4 regions of the Niveibacterium sp. genome follow, and region 3 is predicted to be linked to each of the others. Evidence: predicted binding sites of a transcription regulator. Region 3 holds the regulator's gene; each other region holds the start of a gene.
What was found. The regulator FNR, encoded in region 3, switches genes on or off when oxygen is low (the NO sensors DNR and NnrR bind a similar motif). The targets are predictions, from matches to a motif close to TTGANCTAGNTCAA.
Positions count from the first base shown of each region.

Region 1: a site for FNR is predicted at 3,126-3,139, ahead of ACE3P0_RS14350 (ribonucleoside triphosphate reductase). Genes of this name have one in related genera too.
Region 2: a site for FNR is predicted at 2,608-2,621, ahead of ACE3P0_RS09200 (hemerythrin domain-containing protein). Genes of this name have one in related genera too.
Region 4: a site for FNR is predicted at 2,170-2,183, ahead of feoB (ferrous iron transport protein B). Genes of this name have one in related genera too.

Region 1 is NZ_JAYRDJ010000021.1:49,912-54,376, forward strand. Features, by position in the region: gene ACE3P0_RS14340 (anaerobic ribonucleoside-triphosphate reductase activating protein) at 1-687, opposite strand, end outside; gene nrdD (anaerobic ribonucleoside-triphosphate reductase) at 756-947, opposite strand; gene ACE3P0_RS14350 (ribonucleoside triphosphate reductase) at 985-3,027, opposite strand; gene ACE3P0_RS14355 (AmpG family muropeptide MFS transporter) at 3,332-4,465, shown strand, end outside.
Region 2 is NZ_JAYRDJ010000010.1:100,065-104,529, reverse strand. Features, by position in the region: gene ACE3P0_RS09210 (M1 family metallopeptidase) at 1-1,665, opposite strand, end outside; gene ACE3P0_RS09205 (hypothetical protein) at 1,900-2,094, shown strand; gene ACE3P0_RS09200 (hemerythrin domain-containing protein) at 2,113-2,517, opposite strand; gene ACE3P0_RS09195 (peptide ABC transporter substrate-binding protein) at 2,801-4,426, shown strand; gene oppB (oligopeptide ABC transporter permease OppB) at 4,437-4,465, shown strand, end outside.
Region 3 is NZ_JAYRDJ010000007.1:80,946-85,410, forward strand. Features, by position in the region: gene ACE3P0_RS07235 (universal stress protein) at 1-102, opposite strand, end outside; gene ACE3P0_RS07240 (PHA/PHB synthase family protein) at 250-1,998, shown strand; gene ACE3P0_RS07245 (SirB2 family protein) at 2,007-2,387, shown strand; gene fnr (fumarate/nitrate reduction transcriptional regulator Fnr) at 2,388-3,128, opposite strand; gene hemN (oxygen-independent coproporphyrinogen III oxidase) at 3,223-4,465, shown strand, end outside.
Region 4 is NZ_JAYRDJ010000011.1:42,057-46,521, reverse strand. Features, by position in the region: gene ACE3P0_RS09510 (FeoA family protein) at 1-52, opposite strand, end outside; gene feoB (ferrous iron transport protein B) at 59-2,062, opposite strand; gene ACE3P0_RS09500 (oxidoreductase) at 2,194-2,868, shown strand; gene ACE3P0_RS09495 (MBL fold metallo-hydrolase RNA specificity domain-containing protein) at 2,865-4,256, opposite strand; gene ACE3P0_RS09490 (diguanylate cyclase) at 4,415-4,465, opposite strand, start outside.

The DNA of each region.
Region 1 (4,465 bases), on a different contig from region 3:
AATACGAGCGACCAGCTCGTCTGGCAGGGCAGCGTCGCGCGCCAACCACGCTTGCTCGCAGCCCTCGGCGCGGAAGGCCTGCAGCGCGAAGTTCTCAACGCCGAGGTGCGCGCTGAGCTGCGCTACGCGCTGGGCTGCGGCTGGTGACACCAGCGCGCCGTGATAGGTGAGCCGGAATTCGTGCGCAACCTCGGATGTGGCGACGGCGCTGGCTGAAGCCCAGGCACGACTGCCGCTGCCCGAGACGCCAGTAACCGTTTGGTATTCGCCGGGGTCGGTCTTCAGATCGAAGCCCACCCAGTCGAGCAGCGGAAGCAAGGCTTGCAGCCGTTCCGGGTAGGCGCCGCCGGTGTGCAGCCCCACCGCGAGGCCGAGCTGCCGAACCCGCGCAATGGCGTCCGGCAGCGCACGGTCTGCGGTGGGTTCGCCGCCCGAGAACACCACGCCGTCGATGAAACCGCGCCGACGCACGAGCTGGGCCTCAACGTCGTCCCACGCGATTGGCGCGGGGCCGGTGCGCGTCTGTAGTTCCGGGTTGTGACAGTAGCCGCAGCGCCACGGGCAGCCGCGCAGGAACACCACGGCCGCGAGCTTGCCGGGCCAATCGACGGTGGAAAACGGATTGAAACCGCCGACCTGGATACTTTGCTGCCAGGGCGGGCGGGGGAGGTCGTCGTGCGAAGTCATCGGTTTCGGATGCGCCTGCCGCGGAGCGGGGGCCAGAGTCTAGTTGGCCGCCCGCATCGGCGTATCGCTCAGACCTTGCCGCAGCAGGCCGTTTCGCGGAAGTACTGGCGCTCGTAGAACTCGCCCTGCTTGCCGCGGTTGAAGGACGCGACCGGGCGGTGATAGCCCATCACGCGTGTCCAGATCTCACAGGGCTGGCGCTCGCTGTCATCGAGTTCGGGGTGGCTGGCAAAACGTTCGGTACGGGTTTCATGAATCATCGGTCGCTCCTCGGGTGTGGGCTCAAGACGGTGTGTTTCAGTGCATCGCCGACGCGACGCGCTTCTTCGCCAGCAGCTCGTCATCGCACTTGGGGCAGAACTTGTGTTCGCCGGCGATGTAGCCGTGCTTGGGGCAGATCGAGAAGGTCGGCGAGATGGTGATGTAGGGCACGCGGAAGCGTTCGAGAGAGCGGCGCACCAGTTGTTTGCAGGCCTCGGCGGAGTCGATGCGTTCGCCCAGATACAGGTGCAGCACGGTGCCGCCGGTGTACTTCGACTGCATCGCCTCCTGGCGCTCCAGTGCTTCGAAGGGGTCGCCGGTAAAGCCGACCGGCAGCTGCGTCGAGTTGGTGTAGTACGGGTGGTCCTCGGTGCCGGCCTGCAGGATCTCGGGCCAGCGCTTGCGATCCTCCTTAGCGAAGCGGTAGGTCGTGCCCTCGGCGGGCGTCGCTTCCAGGTTGTAGAGGTGCCCGGTCTCTTCCTGGATCTGGCTCATGCGTGTGCGCAGGTGGTCGAGCAGTTTCAAGGCCAGCGCTTCGCCCGCCGGCGTGGTGATGTCCTCGGCGTTGTCGCTGAAGTTGCGGATCATCTCGTTCACGCCATTGATGCCGATGGTCGAGAAGTGATTGCGCAGCGTGCCCAGATAGCGGCGGGTGTAGGGGAAGAGGCCGTCGTCCATGTGGCGCTGGATCACCTTGCGCTTGATCTCGAGGCTGGTGCGCGCGAGTTCGACCAATTCGTCGACGCGTGCGAAAAGCGCCGCTTCGTCGCCGCGGTGCAGGTAGCCCAAGCGTGCGCAGTTGATCGTCACTACGCCGAGCGAGCCGGTCTGTTCGGCCGAGCCAAAAAGCCCGTTGCCACGTTTCAGGAGTTCGCGCAGATCGAGCTGCAGGCGGCAGCACATCGAACGCACCATGTTCGGCTTCAGCTCGCTGTTCACGAAGTTCTGGAAATAGGGCAGGCCGTATTTGGCCGTCATCTCGAACAGCGGCACGCAGTTGGCGTGATCCCAGTCGAATTCCGGCGTGATGTTGTAGGTCGGTATCGGGAAGGTGAAGGCGCGGCCCTTCGCGTCGCCTTCCATCATCACGTCGATGAAGGCGCGGTTGATCAGGTCCATCTCGGCCTGCAGATCGCCGTAGGCGAAGGGCATCTCCTCGCCGGCAATGTAGGGAATCTGCTCCTTCAGGTCGTCCGGGCAGACCCAATCGAAAGTCAGGTTCGTGAAGGGCGTCTGCGTGCCCCAGCGCGAGGGCACGTTGAGGTTATAGACCAGCTCCTGCATCGACTGGCGCACTTCGTCGTAGCCCAGCGCGTCGCGGCGCACATAGGCGGCGAGGTAGGTGTCGAAGGAACTGAAGGCCTGCGCGCCGGCCCATTCGTTCTGCAGCGTGCCGAAGAAGTTCACGATCTGCCCCACCGCGCTGCGCAGGTGTTTGGGCGGCGTCGATTCGACCTTGCCCGGCACGCCGTTGAGCCCTTCCTGCAGCAGCGTGCGCAGCGACCAGCCCGCGCAGTAGCCGGCCAGCATGTCCAGATCGTGGATGTGCACATCGCCCTGCTTGTGCGCTTCGCCGACTTCGGGCGGATAGACATGGTTGAGCCAGTAGTTGGCGATCACCTTGCCCGAGACATTGAGGATCAGCCCGCCCAGCGAGTAGCCCTGGTTGGCGTTGGCGCGCACCCGCCAGTCGCTTTGCGACAGGTATTCGTTGATCGAACCGATTGCGTCCACCACTGCACGGCGGTCGGTGCGCAGCTTGGCGCGTTGCTCGCGGTAGACGATGTAGGCGCGCGCCGTGGCGAACCAATCCGCCGCCACCAGCACCTGCTCGACGATGTCCTGGATCGCTTCGATCGTCGGCGTCTCACCATGGAAGCGATGCGCGATCACCTTGCCCACGGTGGCCGTCAGCCGCGCTGCTTCGCCGGCCTCGAATTCGCCCGATGCGGCGCCGGCGGCAACGATGGCTTTGCGGATTTTCGCGACGTCGAAGGGTAGCGTCCGCCCGTCGCGCTTGAGGACTTGCGCCGGCAATGCGCCGAGAAGCGGCTGCGATGCGGGTAACAGGGTGCTCATGTTGATGCACTACCTATAGTGTTGTTTTGCGGTGTGTCGCACTATAGGTCGTATGCGTCGAGGAGGAAACCCGTCGTCGCCCGAAATGACGTCAGCACTTGATGGCGGTCAATCGGCGCGTTTTCCCGGCTTGCGGGGCGACGTCATACGGTTGCATGCGGTGCGCATGAGGTGGTGGGGCGTCCGTGATCTGCGGCGGTCGTTGAGGCGGGCAGAGGCCCCTCCCGCGCGGGTGCTGCCCGACCCTGGCCGCGATTCACTTGCACACACCAGCATCGCGTGCGCGCCATGCTCTAATTCGTTCATGGATACCTCGCCCGCTCCGTCGATCTGGAAGACCCTGCTGACCCGCAAGATGCTGATCTGCATCGTGCTCGGCTTCAGTTCCGGTCTGCCGCTGTTCCTGCTCTTCAATCTGGTGCCCGCGTGGCTGAAGACAGAAGGGCTTTCGCTGAAGGCCATCGGCGCCTTTGCGCTGGTTCAGTTCCCCTACACCTGGAAATTCCTCTGGGCGCCATTCGCCGACCGCTTCGGCGTGCCGGGTCTGGGCCGGCGACGCGGCTGGATGTTGCTGTCGCAGCTCGCCTTGATCGGCGCAGTCGTGGCGCTAGGTTCGCTCAATCCGGTGGCGAATCTGACGGCGGTCGTCGCGTTGGCGGCGCTGGTCGCCTTCCTGTCCGCGACGCAGGACATCGCGATCGATGCCTACCGTCGCGAGCTGCTGGCCGAGTCGGAACTGGGCTTCGGCAACGCGGTGTTCGTCAACGCCTACAAGATCGCCGGCCTTGTGCCTGGCTCGCTGTCGCTGTTCCTGGCCGACCATCTGCCGTGGTTCGAGGTCTTCGCGATCACCGCCGCCTTCCTGATCCCCGGCGCATTGCTTTCGCTCGTGGTGAGCGAACCGGCAGCGGCGCGCTCCGCCCCGCGGACCTTGCGCGACGCCGTGGTCGAACCCTTCCATGACTTCATGCAGCGGCATGGCTGGCGCAGCGCGGTACTGGTGCTGGGTTTCATCTTCTTCTACAAGCTTGGCGACTCACTCGCCACGGCGCTCGCGACGCCGTTCTATCTGGAGATGGGCTTCACCAAGACGGATATCGGCATCGTCGCGAAGAACGCGGGCCTGTGGTGCAGCGTGGCGGGAGGGCTGCTCGGCGGCGTATGGATGATCCGGCTTGGCATCAACCGCGCGCTGTGGGTGTTCGGTGTGGCGCAGGCGGTTGCGATTCTCGGTTTCGCCTGGCTCGCATGGCTTGGCCCGGGCCCGGGCGACATTGCGGCGCTACTGTCGCAGCCGGATTTCTCGTCGCCCATGCTGTGGCAGCACCCTGCGGGGGTGCATGTGCTGCAACTGGGGCTGGTGATCGGCGCCGAGGCCTTTGGCGTTGGCTTGGGCACCACCGCCTTCGTCGCGTTCATCGCCCGCACCACCAACCCC
Region 2 (4,465 bases), on a different contig from region 3:
GAGCCGCCACAGATCGAAGGGTGAGGGCTCGACGCTGCGCTGCGTACGGCAGGGCGGGCCGGCGAGCGACAGCGGCGCACTGCCCAGTTCGATGCGCTCGCGCGCGACGCCGTCCTGTGCCGCAAGCTGCAAGGGCAGCGGCCACTGCTCATCGGCCGCGGCGACCGAACCAAAGCCATAGCGTTGCTGGCGCAGGCTGATCTTTTCCTGCCCCGCCTCACAGCTGCGTTCGGCAAACACCGTCGGGTGCCCGGGCCGTGTCGTCCAAGCCTGTGCAAACGCAGCGACCGGTTTGCCGCTGCGCTTGGCCAGTGCGTCCCACAGATCGGCGCCCGTGGCGTTGCTGTAGGCGTGTTTGGTGAGGTGACTGCGGATGCCGTCGCGCAAGCCCTGTTCGCCGAGGTATTGCTCAAGCAGGCCGATCACCATGTGGCCCTTGTTGTAGGTGGTCGCGTCGAAGGAATCGAAGGCGGCGCGATCACTCGCGACCGGGCGGGCGATCGGCTTGGCCGTCGCCAGCGCGTCGTCCCGCATCGCCTTGTCACGCTCTTTGCCCAAGGAGTCGAGGGCGCGCCATTCGGGGTTGAGTTCGCGCGCGGCCTTCACGCCCATCCACTCGGCGAAGGCTTCGTTGAGCCAGAGGTCGTCCCACCACGCCATCGTCACCAGATTGCCGAACCATTGATGCGCAATCTCGTGCGCGATGGTGGTGAAGCTGCCTTCGCGCTGGCTGTGGCCGGCTAGATCGGGATCGAGCACCAGCAGCGGCTCGCCGTAGGTGATGAGGCCCCAGTTTTCCATTGCGCCGCGCTTACCTGGCACAGCGAGCTGGTCGAGCTTGGGCAAGGGGTAACGGATGCCGAACCATTGGTGGTAATAGTCGAGCACCTGCCAGGTAACCGCCATGGCGTAGCCGGTGTGCTGACTGAGGCCCTCGGTCGTCCAGATCGCGAGTTCGATGCCGTCGTGCGTGGCGCGTGCAGCCTCGAATTCGCCGACGGCGAGCGCGACGAGGTAGGACGCCATCTTCGGCGTCGGCATGAAGCGCACTTCCTTGCGGCCATCGGGCAGGCTGCGTTCGCTCGCCTGCGGCATGTTGCCAAGCACGGTGAAGCGGGCCGGTGTGCGCACGCTGATGTCGAAACGGGCGCGGAAGGCCGGCTCGTCGAACAGCGGCATCATGCGCCGGGAGCCAATCGGCTCCATGTCGGTAACCAGCATGCGCTTCTCGCTGCCGGCGGGCGTGAGGTAGCGCGCCACATAGAGCCCTTCGCCATTTTCATCGAGCGCGCCCTGCCAGCTCAGCCCGATCGTATGACGGCCGGGTTGCAACTTGCGTGGCAGGCGGATCGTGATCGTCTGCGCCTGCGCGTCTGCCTCCACCGGCATCGTCAGTGCAACACCATCCAGGGAGTCGGCACGCACCGTCAGCGCGTCGGCGTGCAGCACGATCTCGTTTGTGGCTCGCCGCAGCTCAAAGCGGATGGTCTGGCGCCCGGAGAACTGATCGGCGTAGGGATCGGCGTCCAGCTCGACCCGGTAGTCGATCGGCACCACGCTGCGCGAGAGCGCGCCGGGCACCTGATCGAGCTTGAAGGCGTATGCCGTGCCGCAACACAGCGTCAGGCTCAGGCCAATGAGGCCACCAAGACTGCGCAGGAACATCGTTGTCTCCGTCGGATGCGCTGGCAGAGGGCCAAGCGCCGAGGGCGACAGTTTAGGGCCTGAAGCGCCGCATTCCGGCGGAAGCGGCAGAGGGGACAGACTGCGGCTCGCGAGTGCGCCGCGATCAAGACTTCATCGCAAACTTTGTCACATTCGGTGAAACGCAATCTTTGACAAGCAATTTTGTTCGAAATCCGGACAATGCCGACTCAACCCCCATGAACCGAGGTCCGGATGTCCGCAACACGCCCCCTCCCCTGCGCAGGACGCTGCCGGCACTTTGCGCCGGAGAGCTCGCATTGCGAGTTGCATGGCAAGGGCATCGAGGCACCGTTCGAGCAGCGCTGCGATCACCACGAGGTGATGGAGTCGTTCGCCGTGCGCAGCAACCTCTCACTGCTGGACTGGCGCGATACGAACCGGGCCTGAACCGGCCCGGCCGAAGCCTTAGATCGCGTCAGGGTCGAAGGACATGCCGGCGCCGGGTTCCAGCGCCTCCCACACGATGTTCTCTTCGAACGCGACGTGCGCCGTCAGCGCCGCCGCAAAGGCACGCACACCTTCCACCGACGGGTTCGCAAGCGCCGCGGCCAGCTCACGCAGCCGATCGTGATCGCGACGGGTACGCTCAGCCAGATCCGCGCGCCCGGCTGCCTCAAGGCGCGGCAGCACATGTTTTTCCTCTTCCTCGAAATGCCCTACCAGCTCGCGCTCGAAGGTGTCGCGGATGCGTTGCGCGACGGCCGGCAAGGAGGTGGGGTCGTCCGGCGTAAGCGCCCGCACGGCGAGGGCAAGCTTGAGCGCCGAAGCGTGTTCGTGAGAGAGGTGGATCAGGCGAGGGCTGCGTGTCATGTGTGGGTCTGGCCTAACGGTTCTAAAGCCCATCCGCACGGACGGGAAATTGGCAGATTCGCATTTAACGGCAAAGTTCTGCACCAAGGCTTGAGGTTGATCAAAGCGCCCCGATCGCCGCCAAGGCAGGCATGTTGCTTGCAGTAGCCATTCCGAACGCCTAACCTTGCCCGCTTTGCCCGGTACGGCAGCCCCCGGACACCCGCCGGTGGATGCTCGCCGCAGCCCCGCCCGACAGGGCGGCGCGATACCGGGCCGCGCCAGACTCAGGAGCCCCGAAACGATGCGCATGCCCCAACGGCTTGCATTGATCACCGCCGCAGTCGCCTGCCTGCCCGGCGTATTCGCCGCCGAGGTCCCGCCCGGCACCCAACTGCATCCGATTCAGGAGATCGTGCGCGGCAATGGCACCGAGCCCGCAACGCTGGATCCGAACAAAGCCGAAGGGCGCCCCGAATCGAGCCTGGCCCTTGAGATGTTTGAGGGGCTGGTCAGCCCGGACATCAACGGAAACGTGGTGCCCGGTGTCGCCGAGAAGTGGGAGAGCCTTGAAGGTGGGCGCGCATGGCGATTCACACTGCGCAGCAACGCGCGGTGGTCCGACGGCAGCCCCGTGACGGCGCACGACTTCGAATACGCATTCAAGCGCATGGTCGATCCGAAGACGGCCTCGCAATACGCGTGGTATCTCGGGAAAGCCAGCAATGTAAAGAACGGCACCGCAATCGTCGAAGGCAAGCTGCCGCCCTCGGAACTGGGCGTGAAGGCGCTCGACGACCGCCATCTGCTCATCACACTGGAGCAACCGGTCGCCTACCTCGTCGCCACGCTCGCGCATGGCAGCCTGATGCCGGTGCCGCGCAAGGTGATCGAGAAGTACGGCGACCGCTGGACCGAGCCCGGCAAGATGGTCTCCAACGGGGCCTACAAGCTGGCCGAACGGGTGGTCAACGAGCGCATCGTAATGGTGCGCAACCCGATGTACTGGAACAACGCGAAAACGGTGATCGACAAGGTCACCTTCCTCCCGATCGTCAATCAGTCCGCCGAGTATCAGCGTTACCGCGCCAACGGGCTCGACATGACCGCTGACGGCGGCGTACCACCAGAGCAGCTCAAGCAGATCCGGCGCGAGATTCCGAACCAACTGGTGACCTGGCCACAACTGGGCACCTACTTCTACGCCTTCAACTTCCGCAAGAAACCCTTCGACGATGTGCGGGTGCGCAAGGCGTTGTCGCTCGCCCTGCAACGCGAAGTCATCGCGGAAAAACTGGTCGGCACCGGCGAGACGCCGGCTTACAGCCTCACACCGCTGAACGCCGCGGGCTACGTCCCGGTCGTACATGAATGGCAGCGCTGGACGCAGGCGCAACGCGAGAATGAGGCCCGCCGGCTGCTGGCGGAGGCGGGCTTCACGAAGACCCGGCCGCTGCGCTTCGAACTGCTCTACAACACCAACGAGAATCACAAGAAGATCGCGCTCGCCGCTGCGTGGATGTGGCGACGCATCGGGCCGGTAGAAGTCGTGCTGGTCAACCAGGAATGGAAGAGCTTTCTCGACTCGCGCGCACGGGGCGAGTTCGAGGTCTGCCGTTACTCCTGGGTTGCGGATTACAACGAACCGTCGACGATGCTGGATCTGTTCCACTCCAAGCACGGCAGCAACGATTCCAAGTACAACAATCCGCGCTACGACGCGATCATGGAGCAGGCCAAAGTCACCCCGGATGCCGGCGACCGCGCACGGCTCTACCAGGACGCCGAACGCATCCTCGCGCAGGACTTTCCGCTCGCCAACGTTTACCACTACAGCGTGCGCCGCCTGATCAAGCCGTGGGTCAAGGGCTACGGGCGCGACCCCGAGGGCCGCATCCTGACCCGCGACATCTACATCCTCGCCCACTGACGCCGCCGCCATGCTCAAGTTCATCTTCCGCCGCCTGGT
Region 3 (4,465 bases):
GGTGATGCGCGCACCGGCCTCCTTGGCGAATTCGATCGCGCGTGAGACGGTACTGCTGGACAATTCCGACCCGTCCGTTGGAACAAGAATGTGTTTGAACATCTTCTGACCTCCGGCGATATACGGCAAATCGATCTTAGGCGGCGGCCATACGGAGGCGTTGACACCGGTCAATCGCGTGCTGCACCGCAATGTCCATTGCTTCCCCGCTGAGTAACATGAAATGGGGAGTTCAGGGCAGGAGGCATCATGGAATCGGGTGAAAACGCAGTCGTAGGCGGCGAAGGGCGTGCTGAAGAGCACAAGCTGTCGCTTGGCGTGGTGGGGCAACAGGTGGCTGCAAGCGTAGACCCCCTGGGCGTTGTTGCGCCAGTGGTGCATGCGCAAATCGCCTGGTGTCTGCATCCACTGGAGTTCGCCGAGCGCTGGAGCCGTTTTTCGGCGGACGCTTGGGCGCTGGCATGCAACAGTTTGTCGCGCGCCGCTGGCGCTCATGTTCCTGATGTGGTGCGTCCGCAAGCGGACGATACCCGGTTCTCCGATCCCGTTTGGTCGCAGAACGCTTCGTGGGCAGCGCTGAAGCAGTGGTATCTGCTGTCAACGCGGCATACGCAGGACATGCTGTATGCCACGCCGGGCTTGTCGGGCACCGAGCGACGCCGCGCTGCGTTCTGGTGGCGGCAGTGGCTGAACGCAGTTGCGCCGACCAATTTCTTGGCCCTGAATCCGGTTGCCCAGCGCGCCGCGGCCGCCAGCCAAGGTCAGACGCTGCGAGCAGGTTGGCAGAACTTTCTCGACGATCTGCGTGCCGGCGACATCCGCATGGCCGACCCGTCGGACTTCAAAGTCGGGCGCAATCTGGCAACGACGCCGGGTGAGGTGGTTGCTCGCACCCGTCTGGTTGAAGTGATCCACTACACGCCCACCGCCGATACTGTGCGCAGCATGCCGGTCGTGATCGTGACGCCTTGGATCAATAAGTTTTACATCCTTGATCTGACGCCTAAGAAGAGCTTGGTGCGCCATCTGCGTGACGCGGGCTTCGACGTCTACATCACCTCATGGAAGAACCCGGACGCTGCGCTGCGTGATGTCCGATTCGATGACTACCTGCAGGAAGGCGTCGCGGCTACGATCGAGACTGCCCGCGCACTGTCGGGTGCGGAGAAGGTGCACGCCGTCGGTTACTGCATCGGCGGCACCGCGCTATCGATGTACATGGCGTGGGCCAACCGCCATTACACGGCTGAAGCCATACCGGTTGCGCATTGGACACTGTTCACGACCCTGGTCGACTTTGCGAAGCCGGGTGATGTCGAGGTATTCATCGACGAGGGAAGCGTTCGCTATCTGACGCGGGCCATGGAGCAGCGGGGGTATCTCGACGGCCGCGACATGGCGGCCTCGTTCCGCCTGCTTCGGTCGAACCCGCTCATCTGGCAGTACGTGGTTCAGGGCTATCTGATGGGCGAGAAGCCGCCCTCGTTCGATGTGTTGTACTGGAACATGGATACCACGCGCATGCCCTATGCGATGCACGCCTGGTATCTGCGCGAGCTGTACCTGAGGAATCGCCTGATCGAGCCCGATGCGCTGACGGTTGCCGGTGAAGCGCTGGATCTTGGTCGGATCACGCAGCCGCTCTATGCCGTTGCCGCCGAAGATGACCACATCGCGCCCTGGCGGCAAGCTTTCCGGGTTGCCAACTTCGTGCGCGGGGACAAGCGTTTCGTGCTCTCGTCGAGCGGCCATATCCTCGGTATCGTTAACCCGCCGGTTCAGCCTCCGAAACGCGAGTACTGGATTGCGGCTGCGCACCGCACCGATAGCGCGCATGGTTGGAGGGGTCGTGCGGAGCACCGGGTCGGCAGCTGGTGGGATGATTGGTTCTGTTGGCTGGATGAGCGCTGCGGTGAACGTATCGCGCCGCCGCCAGTCAGCAATAATGACTTTCCTGCGCTGGCCGCGGCGCCCGGTGACTACGTCATGGAACGCTAGGGAGATCGATGGATTACCTGCTGCTCAAGCACCTTCATGTCAGCTTCGTTGTGCTTTCGGCAACGGGGTTCGTCGCGAGAGGTGTCGGTGTGTTGATGGGAGCAGGCTGGGTGCGTGGCCGGTGGGTGAGGGTGGTGCCGCACATCGTCGATACCGGTTTGCTGGGGTCCGCGGTTGCTCTTGCTTGGGCGCTTCGTGCTGCGCCGTTTCACGACGACTGGCTTACCGCAAAGGTGTTGGGCCTGCTCGCGTACATTGTGTTGGGCACATACGCGTTGAAACGCGGGCGCACTCGCCAAACAAAAGCGGCCGCGTTTGCGGCCGCTTTGCTGGTGCTGGGCTACATCGTGTCGGTCGCGCTGACAAAGCGGCCGAACCCCTGGGCGTGATCAGACGTTTGCGCGACCGATCAGACGGCGCAGACCATCGGCATCCAGAATCTGGATGTGCTTCTGGTGCACGCTGATAAGTCCGTCATCCTGAAACTTCGAGAAGGCCCGGCTGACCGTTTCCAGCTTCAGCCCGAGGTAGGAGCCGATCTCCTCGCGCGTCATGCGCAAATGGAACTCAGACGCTGAATAACCGCGCAAGCGCATGCGCTGCGACAGGTTGATCAGGAAGGCCGCAAGCCGCTCTTCCGCGCGCATTGAACCGAGCAGCATCATGATGCCCTGCTCGCGCACAATCTCGCGGCTCATGAACTTGTGGAACTGTCGCTGCAGCGGCTCGATCCGGCGCGAGAGTTCTTCGAGCCGCTCAAACGGGATCATGCAGACATCGGAATCCTCAAGCGCGACGGCATTGCACACATGCCGATCGCTCGAAATGCCGTCGAGCCCCAGGATCTCGCCGGCCATCTGGAAGCCGGTAACCTGATCCCGGCCGTCTTCGGTCAGGATGTCGGTCTTGAAGAAACCGGTGCGGATCGCATAGATCGCCTCGAAGGGTTCGCCAGCCCGGTACAGGTGCTGTTGCCGCTTGACCTTCTTGCGTGCCGTGATGAGGCCGTCGATCCTTTCGAGATCAACATCATCAAGACCAACGGGAAGACAAAGCTCCTTGAGGTTACATTGGGTGCACGCGGTGCGAAGATTGACGGCCGTCAGCGGAATCGTGGCGGGTTTTTCCAAGGCGGGTGCTCCAAGGGGGCTAGTTGATGGCAATCAAACGGCTCCGACCGAGTTCATGACACCTTCCGGCATCCACAGAGAGAAAAAATAAACAATGAATCAGAATGAGCAGACGCCGGTCTTCGACCGCGATCTCATCCAACGTTTTGACGTTTCCGGTCCGCGCTACACGTCGTATCCGACTGCGGACAGGTTCCACGAGGGCTTCGGGCGTAGCGACTACGCAAGACATCTTGGTCTGCGCGCGCAGGGCGGCCTGAAGAAACCCCTCTCATTATATTTCCACATTCCATTCTGCGATACGGTCTGCTTCTACTGCGCGTGCAACAAGATCGTCACGAAGGATCACAGCCGGGCCGAGCGCTACCTGCGCTATCTTGACAAAGAGATGGGCCTCGTCGCCGGACAGCTTGCCGGCTCGCACGAAGTTTCACAAATGCATTGGGGCGGCGGCACGCCAACATTCCTCTCGGACAGCGAGATCCGCGATTTGTTTCGCTCGATTCGTCGCCATTTCACGCTGATGCCGGGGGGTGAATATTCGATTGAGGTTGACCCGCGCCGTGTGTCGGCCGAGACGGTTGCGTTGCTTGGTGCGGAAGGCTTCAACCGCATGAGCGTTGGGGTGCAGGACTTCGATCCCGTGGTGCAGAAAGCTGTGAACCGCATCCAGTCTGTCGAGGAGACTGCGGCAGTCATCGCTGCGGCGCGGGCGAATGGCTTCCGCTCGGTGAGCATCGATCTGATCTACGGCTTGCCCTTCCAGAGCGTTGAGCGCGTCAGCCAGACCCTCGACCGTGTGCTCGAAATCGGGCCGGATCGGCTGGCGCTTTACAACTACGCCCATCTGCCGACGCGCTTCATGCCGCAGCGGCGGATTAACGCCGACGACTTGCCGAGTGCGGATCAGAAGCTTGAGATCCTTGGTATGGCGATCGCGAAGTTGACCCAGGCGGGCTACGTGTTCATCGGCATGGATCACTTCGCGAAGCCGGACGACGAGATGGCGGTGGCGCAACGCAACGGCCGGCTGTACCGCAATTTCCAAGGCTATTCGACACACTCGGACTGCGATCTGCTGGGGTTTGGCGTCTCGTCCATCGGCAAGGTGGGCCCGGCTTACGCACAGAGTGCGAAGACGCTTGAGGCTTACTACGAAACGCTCGATCGCGATGAACTGCCGATCGTGCGCGGCTACGAGATGACGTTCGACGACCAGCTCCGCTATGCCGTCATCCAGAGCCTTATGTGCCATTTCTCGCTCGATTACGCGGCCTTCGAGCAGGCGTGGGGGATCAACTTCGCGGAGTATTTTGCCGTCGAGATCGAAGCCTTGC
Region 4 (4,465 bases), on a different contig from region 3:
GGACGGTCGCACCAGGGGTGGCGTCGGCGAGACGCATTTCGTTGGGGCTCATCGCGGCTTACCAGAAGTGCTTCAGGATTAAGTGGAAGATGCCGCCGACCAGGAAGGCGGTCGGCATGATCAGGCCCAACATCGCAGCGGCGATCTTGCCGCCCTGCTCCTTGATCACGATCATCACGCTGGCGATGCACGGCACGAACAGCGTGATCGTGATCATGCCAACCACCGTCTGCAATGGCGTCATCTGATGGCCCAGCGCGAACAGGCCGGTCGCGCCGAAATCGCGGCGCAGGAAGCCCATCACGAACGCGGCACTGGCCTCCTTAGGCAGCCCAAGCCAGCCCGTTACCAACGGCTCTCCCTTCTCGATGATCCACGGCAAGGCGCCAACGCGGTCCAGCACGAACATCAGCAACGTGCCGAACAGGAACAGCGGAATCACTTCAACGAGGTACCACTTCAGGCGGCCTGCCGTTTTCTTCATCACGTTGCCCATCACCGGCATGCGCATCGGCGGCATTTCGGTCACCAGCGGAATGCGGCGCCCCGGGATCAGCTTGGCCGCCAGCCAACCGGAAGCGAGCAGGATCAGCAAGACCGAGCTCAGCCAGACCAGCGTGGCGGAGAACGAGATGCCGGACAGCATGCCCATCACCACACCCAGCTGGGCCGAGCACGGAATCGCCAGCGCAAGCAGGAAGGTGGAGATCACCCGCTCACGCTTCGTGTGCAGGATGCGCGTCGTGAGTGTCGCCATCGTCACGCAGCCAAGGCCCAGCACCATCGGCAACACGGCGCGACCGTTGAGGCCGATCAGCGAGAACGCCCGGTTCGCCAGCACCGACAACCGCGAGAAGTAGCCCGAATCCTCCAGCACGCCGAAGGCCAGGAAGAAGGTCGTCACGATCGGCAGGATCAGTGCGAGCGCGTAAGTCATGCCCATGGTCCACAGCCCGTACTGCCCGACCATCAGGTCGGCGACCCACTGCCACGGCACATGCGCCCGCACGACCCCCTCCACCGCGGGGTTCAGTATTTCGCCGAACAAATTCTCTTCGGTCAGCCCGACGAGAAAGCTCGCGCCGAACACGCCGACAAATTCGTACACCGCGAACAGCACCAGCAACAGAATAGGCAGGCCCCAGATGCGGTGCACCGCAAGCCGGCCAAGCCGCGTCGACAACAACTTCGCTTTCGGCACTTCCTTGCGCAGGTAAGCGCCGGCAAGGCGATCCGCCTCGGTCGCGCGGGCTTGTGCGAGCGCCGTCGACAGAGGTTCGGCGCTGGCGGCTTCGGCTGCCTCGCGCAACGCGACGAGTTGTTGCGCCTCGGCCCCCATATGCGCCGCAAGCCAGCGCTCGACTTCGGCATCCCGACCGAGAAACAGCACAGCCAGACCACGCGCCGCCAGCGGGGCCTTCGGCACCCGTGCGGCAATCCAGTCCGCCGCCTGCACGACAACCGCCTCAACGGCCGCCGGGTAGTGGAAGCGGTGTGCCGGGCCGCGGCTGGCGTAGGCATGCTTGAGCGCTTCGGGCAAGCGCTGGAGGCCCTCGCCACTGGTGGCAACCGTTTCGATGACCGGCGCACCGATGGCCTTCGACAAGCCCTGCAGATCGACGCCAACGCCGCGCGCGCGCGCTTCGTCCGCCATGTTCAGGGCCAGCACCCAGGGTAGTCCGAGGTCGGCGAAGACCAGCGACAGCGCCAGCGTGCGGCGCAGGTTCTTCGCATCACCGACCTGAACCAGGGCGCGCAGGTTTTCGTGCAGCAGCGCGCGCATCGTTGCGTGTTCGTCGTCCGAGCGGGCGGGCAGCGCCAGCACGCCGGGGGTGTCCAGCACTTCGGCACCGCGCTCGAAGCGGGCCGAGGCGCGCGATACGTCGACCGTCGTGCCCGGGTAGTTCGATACATTCACATAGGTGCCGGTCAGGCGATGGAACACCACCGATTTGCCGACGTTCGGGTTTCCGACGAGGGCGAACACCCCCGGCGCGGAGCCGTCTGCCGCAACGCCGGCCTGGCGGTCCAGCGTCGCTGTGTCGTTGGTGCAATGTGTCATGTACGCTACCTGCAGAATCGGGTGGATCAGCCGTGGCAGCGTTCTTCGGAAAAGAACGCCAACGCGAATCGTTATCAATTATATATCTCCTGCACCCCGCTGCAGGATTGTTTTGTATCAAGCCCTTGCCAATGCCAACCTCGCTCCCACGGACAGCCCTGATCGCCGGCGCATCCGGCCTTGTCGGCCGCGAACTGCTGGCGATGCTGCTTGCATCGCCCGAATACGGCCGTGTCATCGCACTGGTGCGGCGCCCGAGCGGATTGCAGCACCCAAAGCTAGACGAACGGATGGTCGATTTCGCCGCGCTGCCCGTTGCGGATCCGACGCTCGCCGCGGACGATTTCTTCTGTTGCCTGGGTACAACGATCCGGGTGGCTGGCACGCAAGAAGCGTTCCGCATCGTGGATCACAACTATCCGCTGGCGCTTGGGCAACTCGCAAAAAGCGCAGGCGCCCGGCGCTTCCTGCTGATTTCGGCACTCGGCGCGGATGCAGACTCGACGGTGTTCTACAACCGGGTCAAGGGCGAGACGGAGCGCGATCTGGCTGCGCTGGGCTTGCCGGCGCTGTGGTGCCTGCGGCCGTCGCTGCTTGACGGCCAACGCCAGGAATCACGACCCGGCGAACGCATTGCACTGGCGATCGGGCGCCTGATCGCGCCCTTGATGGGCGGCCCCTTGCGGCGCTACCGCCCGGTCGGCGCGAAAACCGTCGCGCGCGCGATGCTGCGTTGCGCACTGGGCGACGGCGGCCCGCCGGGCGCGGTCGAATCGGAAGAGATCGCGCGCCGCGGTTCCGCCTAATCGAGCGTCAGCACCGCGCCGGGCACCGGCGTTTCCGCCGTGATGCCGAAGCGCGCATGCACGCCCGCGGAGAGCCCGGCACGCGCAGGGTCTTCTCCGTGCGTCAGCACCACGCGCGGATGCGCGGACGCCAGCGGCGCAAGCCAATCAAGCAGCCCTTCGCGGTCCGCATGTGCGGAGAAACCTTCCAGTTGCACGACTTCGGCGCGCACCGCGATCGTCTCGCCGAAAATCTCGACCTCGCGCGCGCCTTCGGCCAGTTGCCGCCCTAGCGTACCCGGGGCCATGTAGCCGGGCAGGATCACCAGCACGTCTTCGCGCCACAAGTTGTGGCGCAGGTGATGCAGCACGCGGCCGCCTTCACACATGCCAGCTGCGCTCATGATCATGCAGAACTCGCCGCTGACGTTCAGCAAGCGCGACTCTGCCGACGACTCGACGACCCGCAGCGTATCCGGCAACTGCCCACGTCGGCCGAGTCGCTTGGCCTCCTGATCATGCAGTTCGCCATGGCGCGCGTAGATCGCGCCGGCGCGCGTGGCCATCGGGCTGTCGAGAAACACCGGGAACGCAGGCACGATGCCATCGCGGAATGCGTGTGCCAGTTCATACAGCAGCACCTGGGTGCGGCCGACGGCGAAGGCCGGCACGATCATGCGGCGGCGCTCGGCCACGGCGCGGCGCAGCAAGGCATGGAAGCTTGCCAGCGTGTCGGCACGCGGCGGCCGGCTGCGGTCGCCGTAAGTGGATTCGAGAAACACCACATCGGCCCGCGGCGGCGTTTCCGGATCGCGCAGGATCGGCGCGTCGCGGGTGCCGAGGTCGCCGGAGAACACCACCGTCAGGGGCTCCGCCCCCTGGCGCGCAATCTGCATCTCGACGCTGGAGGAGCCGAGGATGTGGCCGGCATCGAAAAAGCGGATCGCAATACCTGGCGCGATTTCACGCTGCTCACCGTAGGGCAATGCCACGAAGCGGCGCACGAGGCTCTCGACATCATCCACCGTGTAGAGTGGGCTTTGCTCACGCCGCCCCGCCCGCCGCAACTTGCGATTGGCGCGACTGGTGTCTTCCTCCGCAATCTTGGCCGAATCGAGCAGCAGCACCTCGGCCAGTTCAAGCGTTGCAGGCGTGCCGTAGATCGGCGCGCGCGAGCCATGTGCGGCGAGCAAGGGCAAGCGGCCGGAATGGTCAACATGGGCATGCGTCAGCACACCGGCCACCAAACGCTTGGGCTCGACCGGCTCGATTACGCGGTTGCGGCCCTCGATATCGCGCCCACCCTGGAACATGCCGAAATCGACCAGCACCCGCGCCTGTTCGGTCTCAAGCCAGTAGCCCGAACCCGTCACCTCGCCGACCGCACCGCAAAACCGTACGCTGACCATCGCACTGCCCCCCGGCTCGTGCCCCAGCTCCAGCGCTGGGCGCCTGCAAGGCGGATTGTCCGCCCGCAACGGGTACGACTCAAGCGGACTGCAGCAAGCGCCCCACGCTGCCGAAACGCCGGCCGTTGGCCCGATCCGCCGGCGTAAGGGTCGCCGGATCAGGCAAGAGACTTACCCTCAGCCACCAACATCGGCGGGGCTACCAGTGA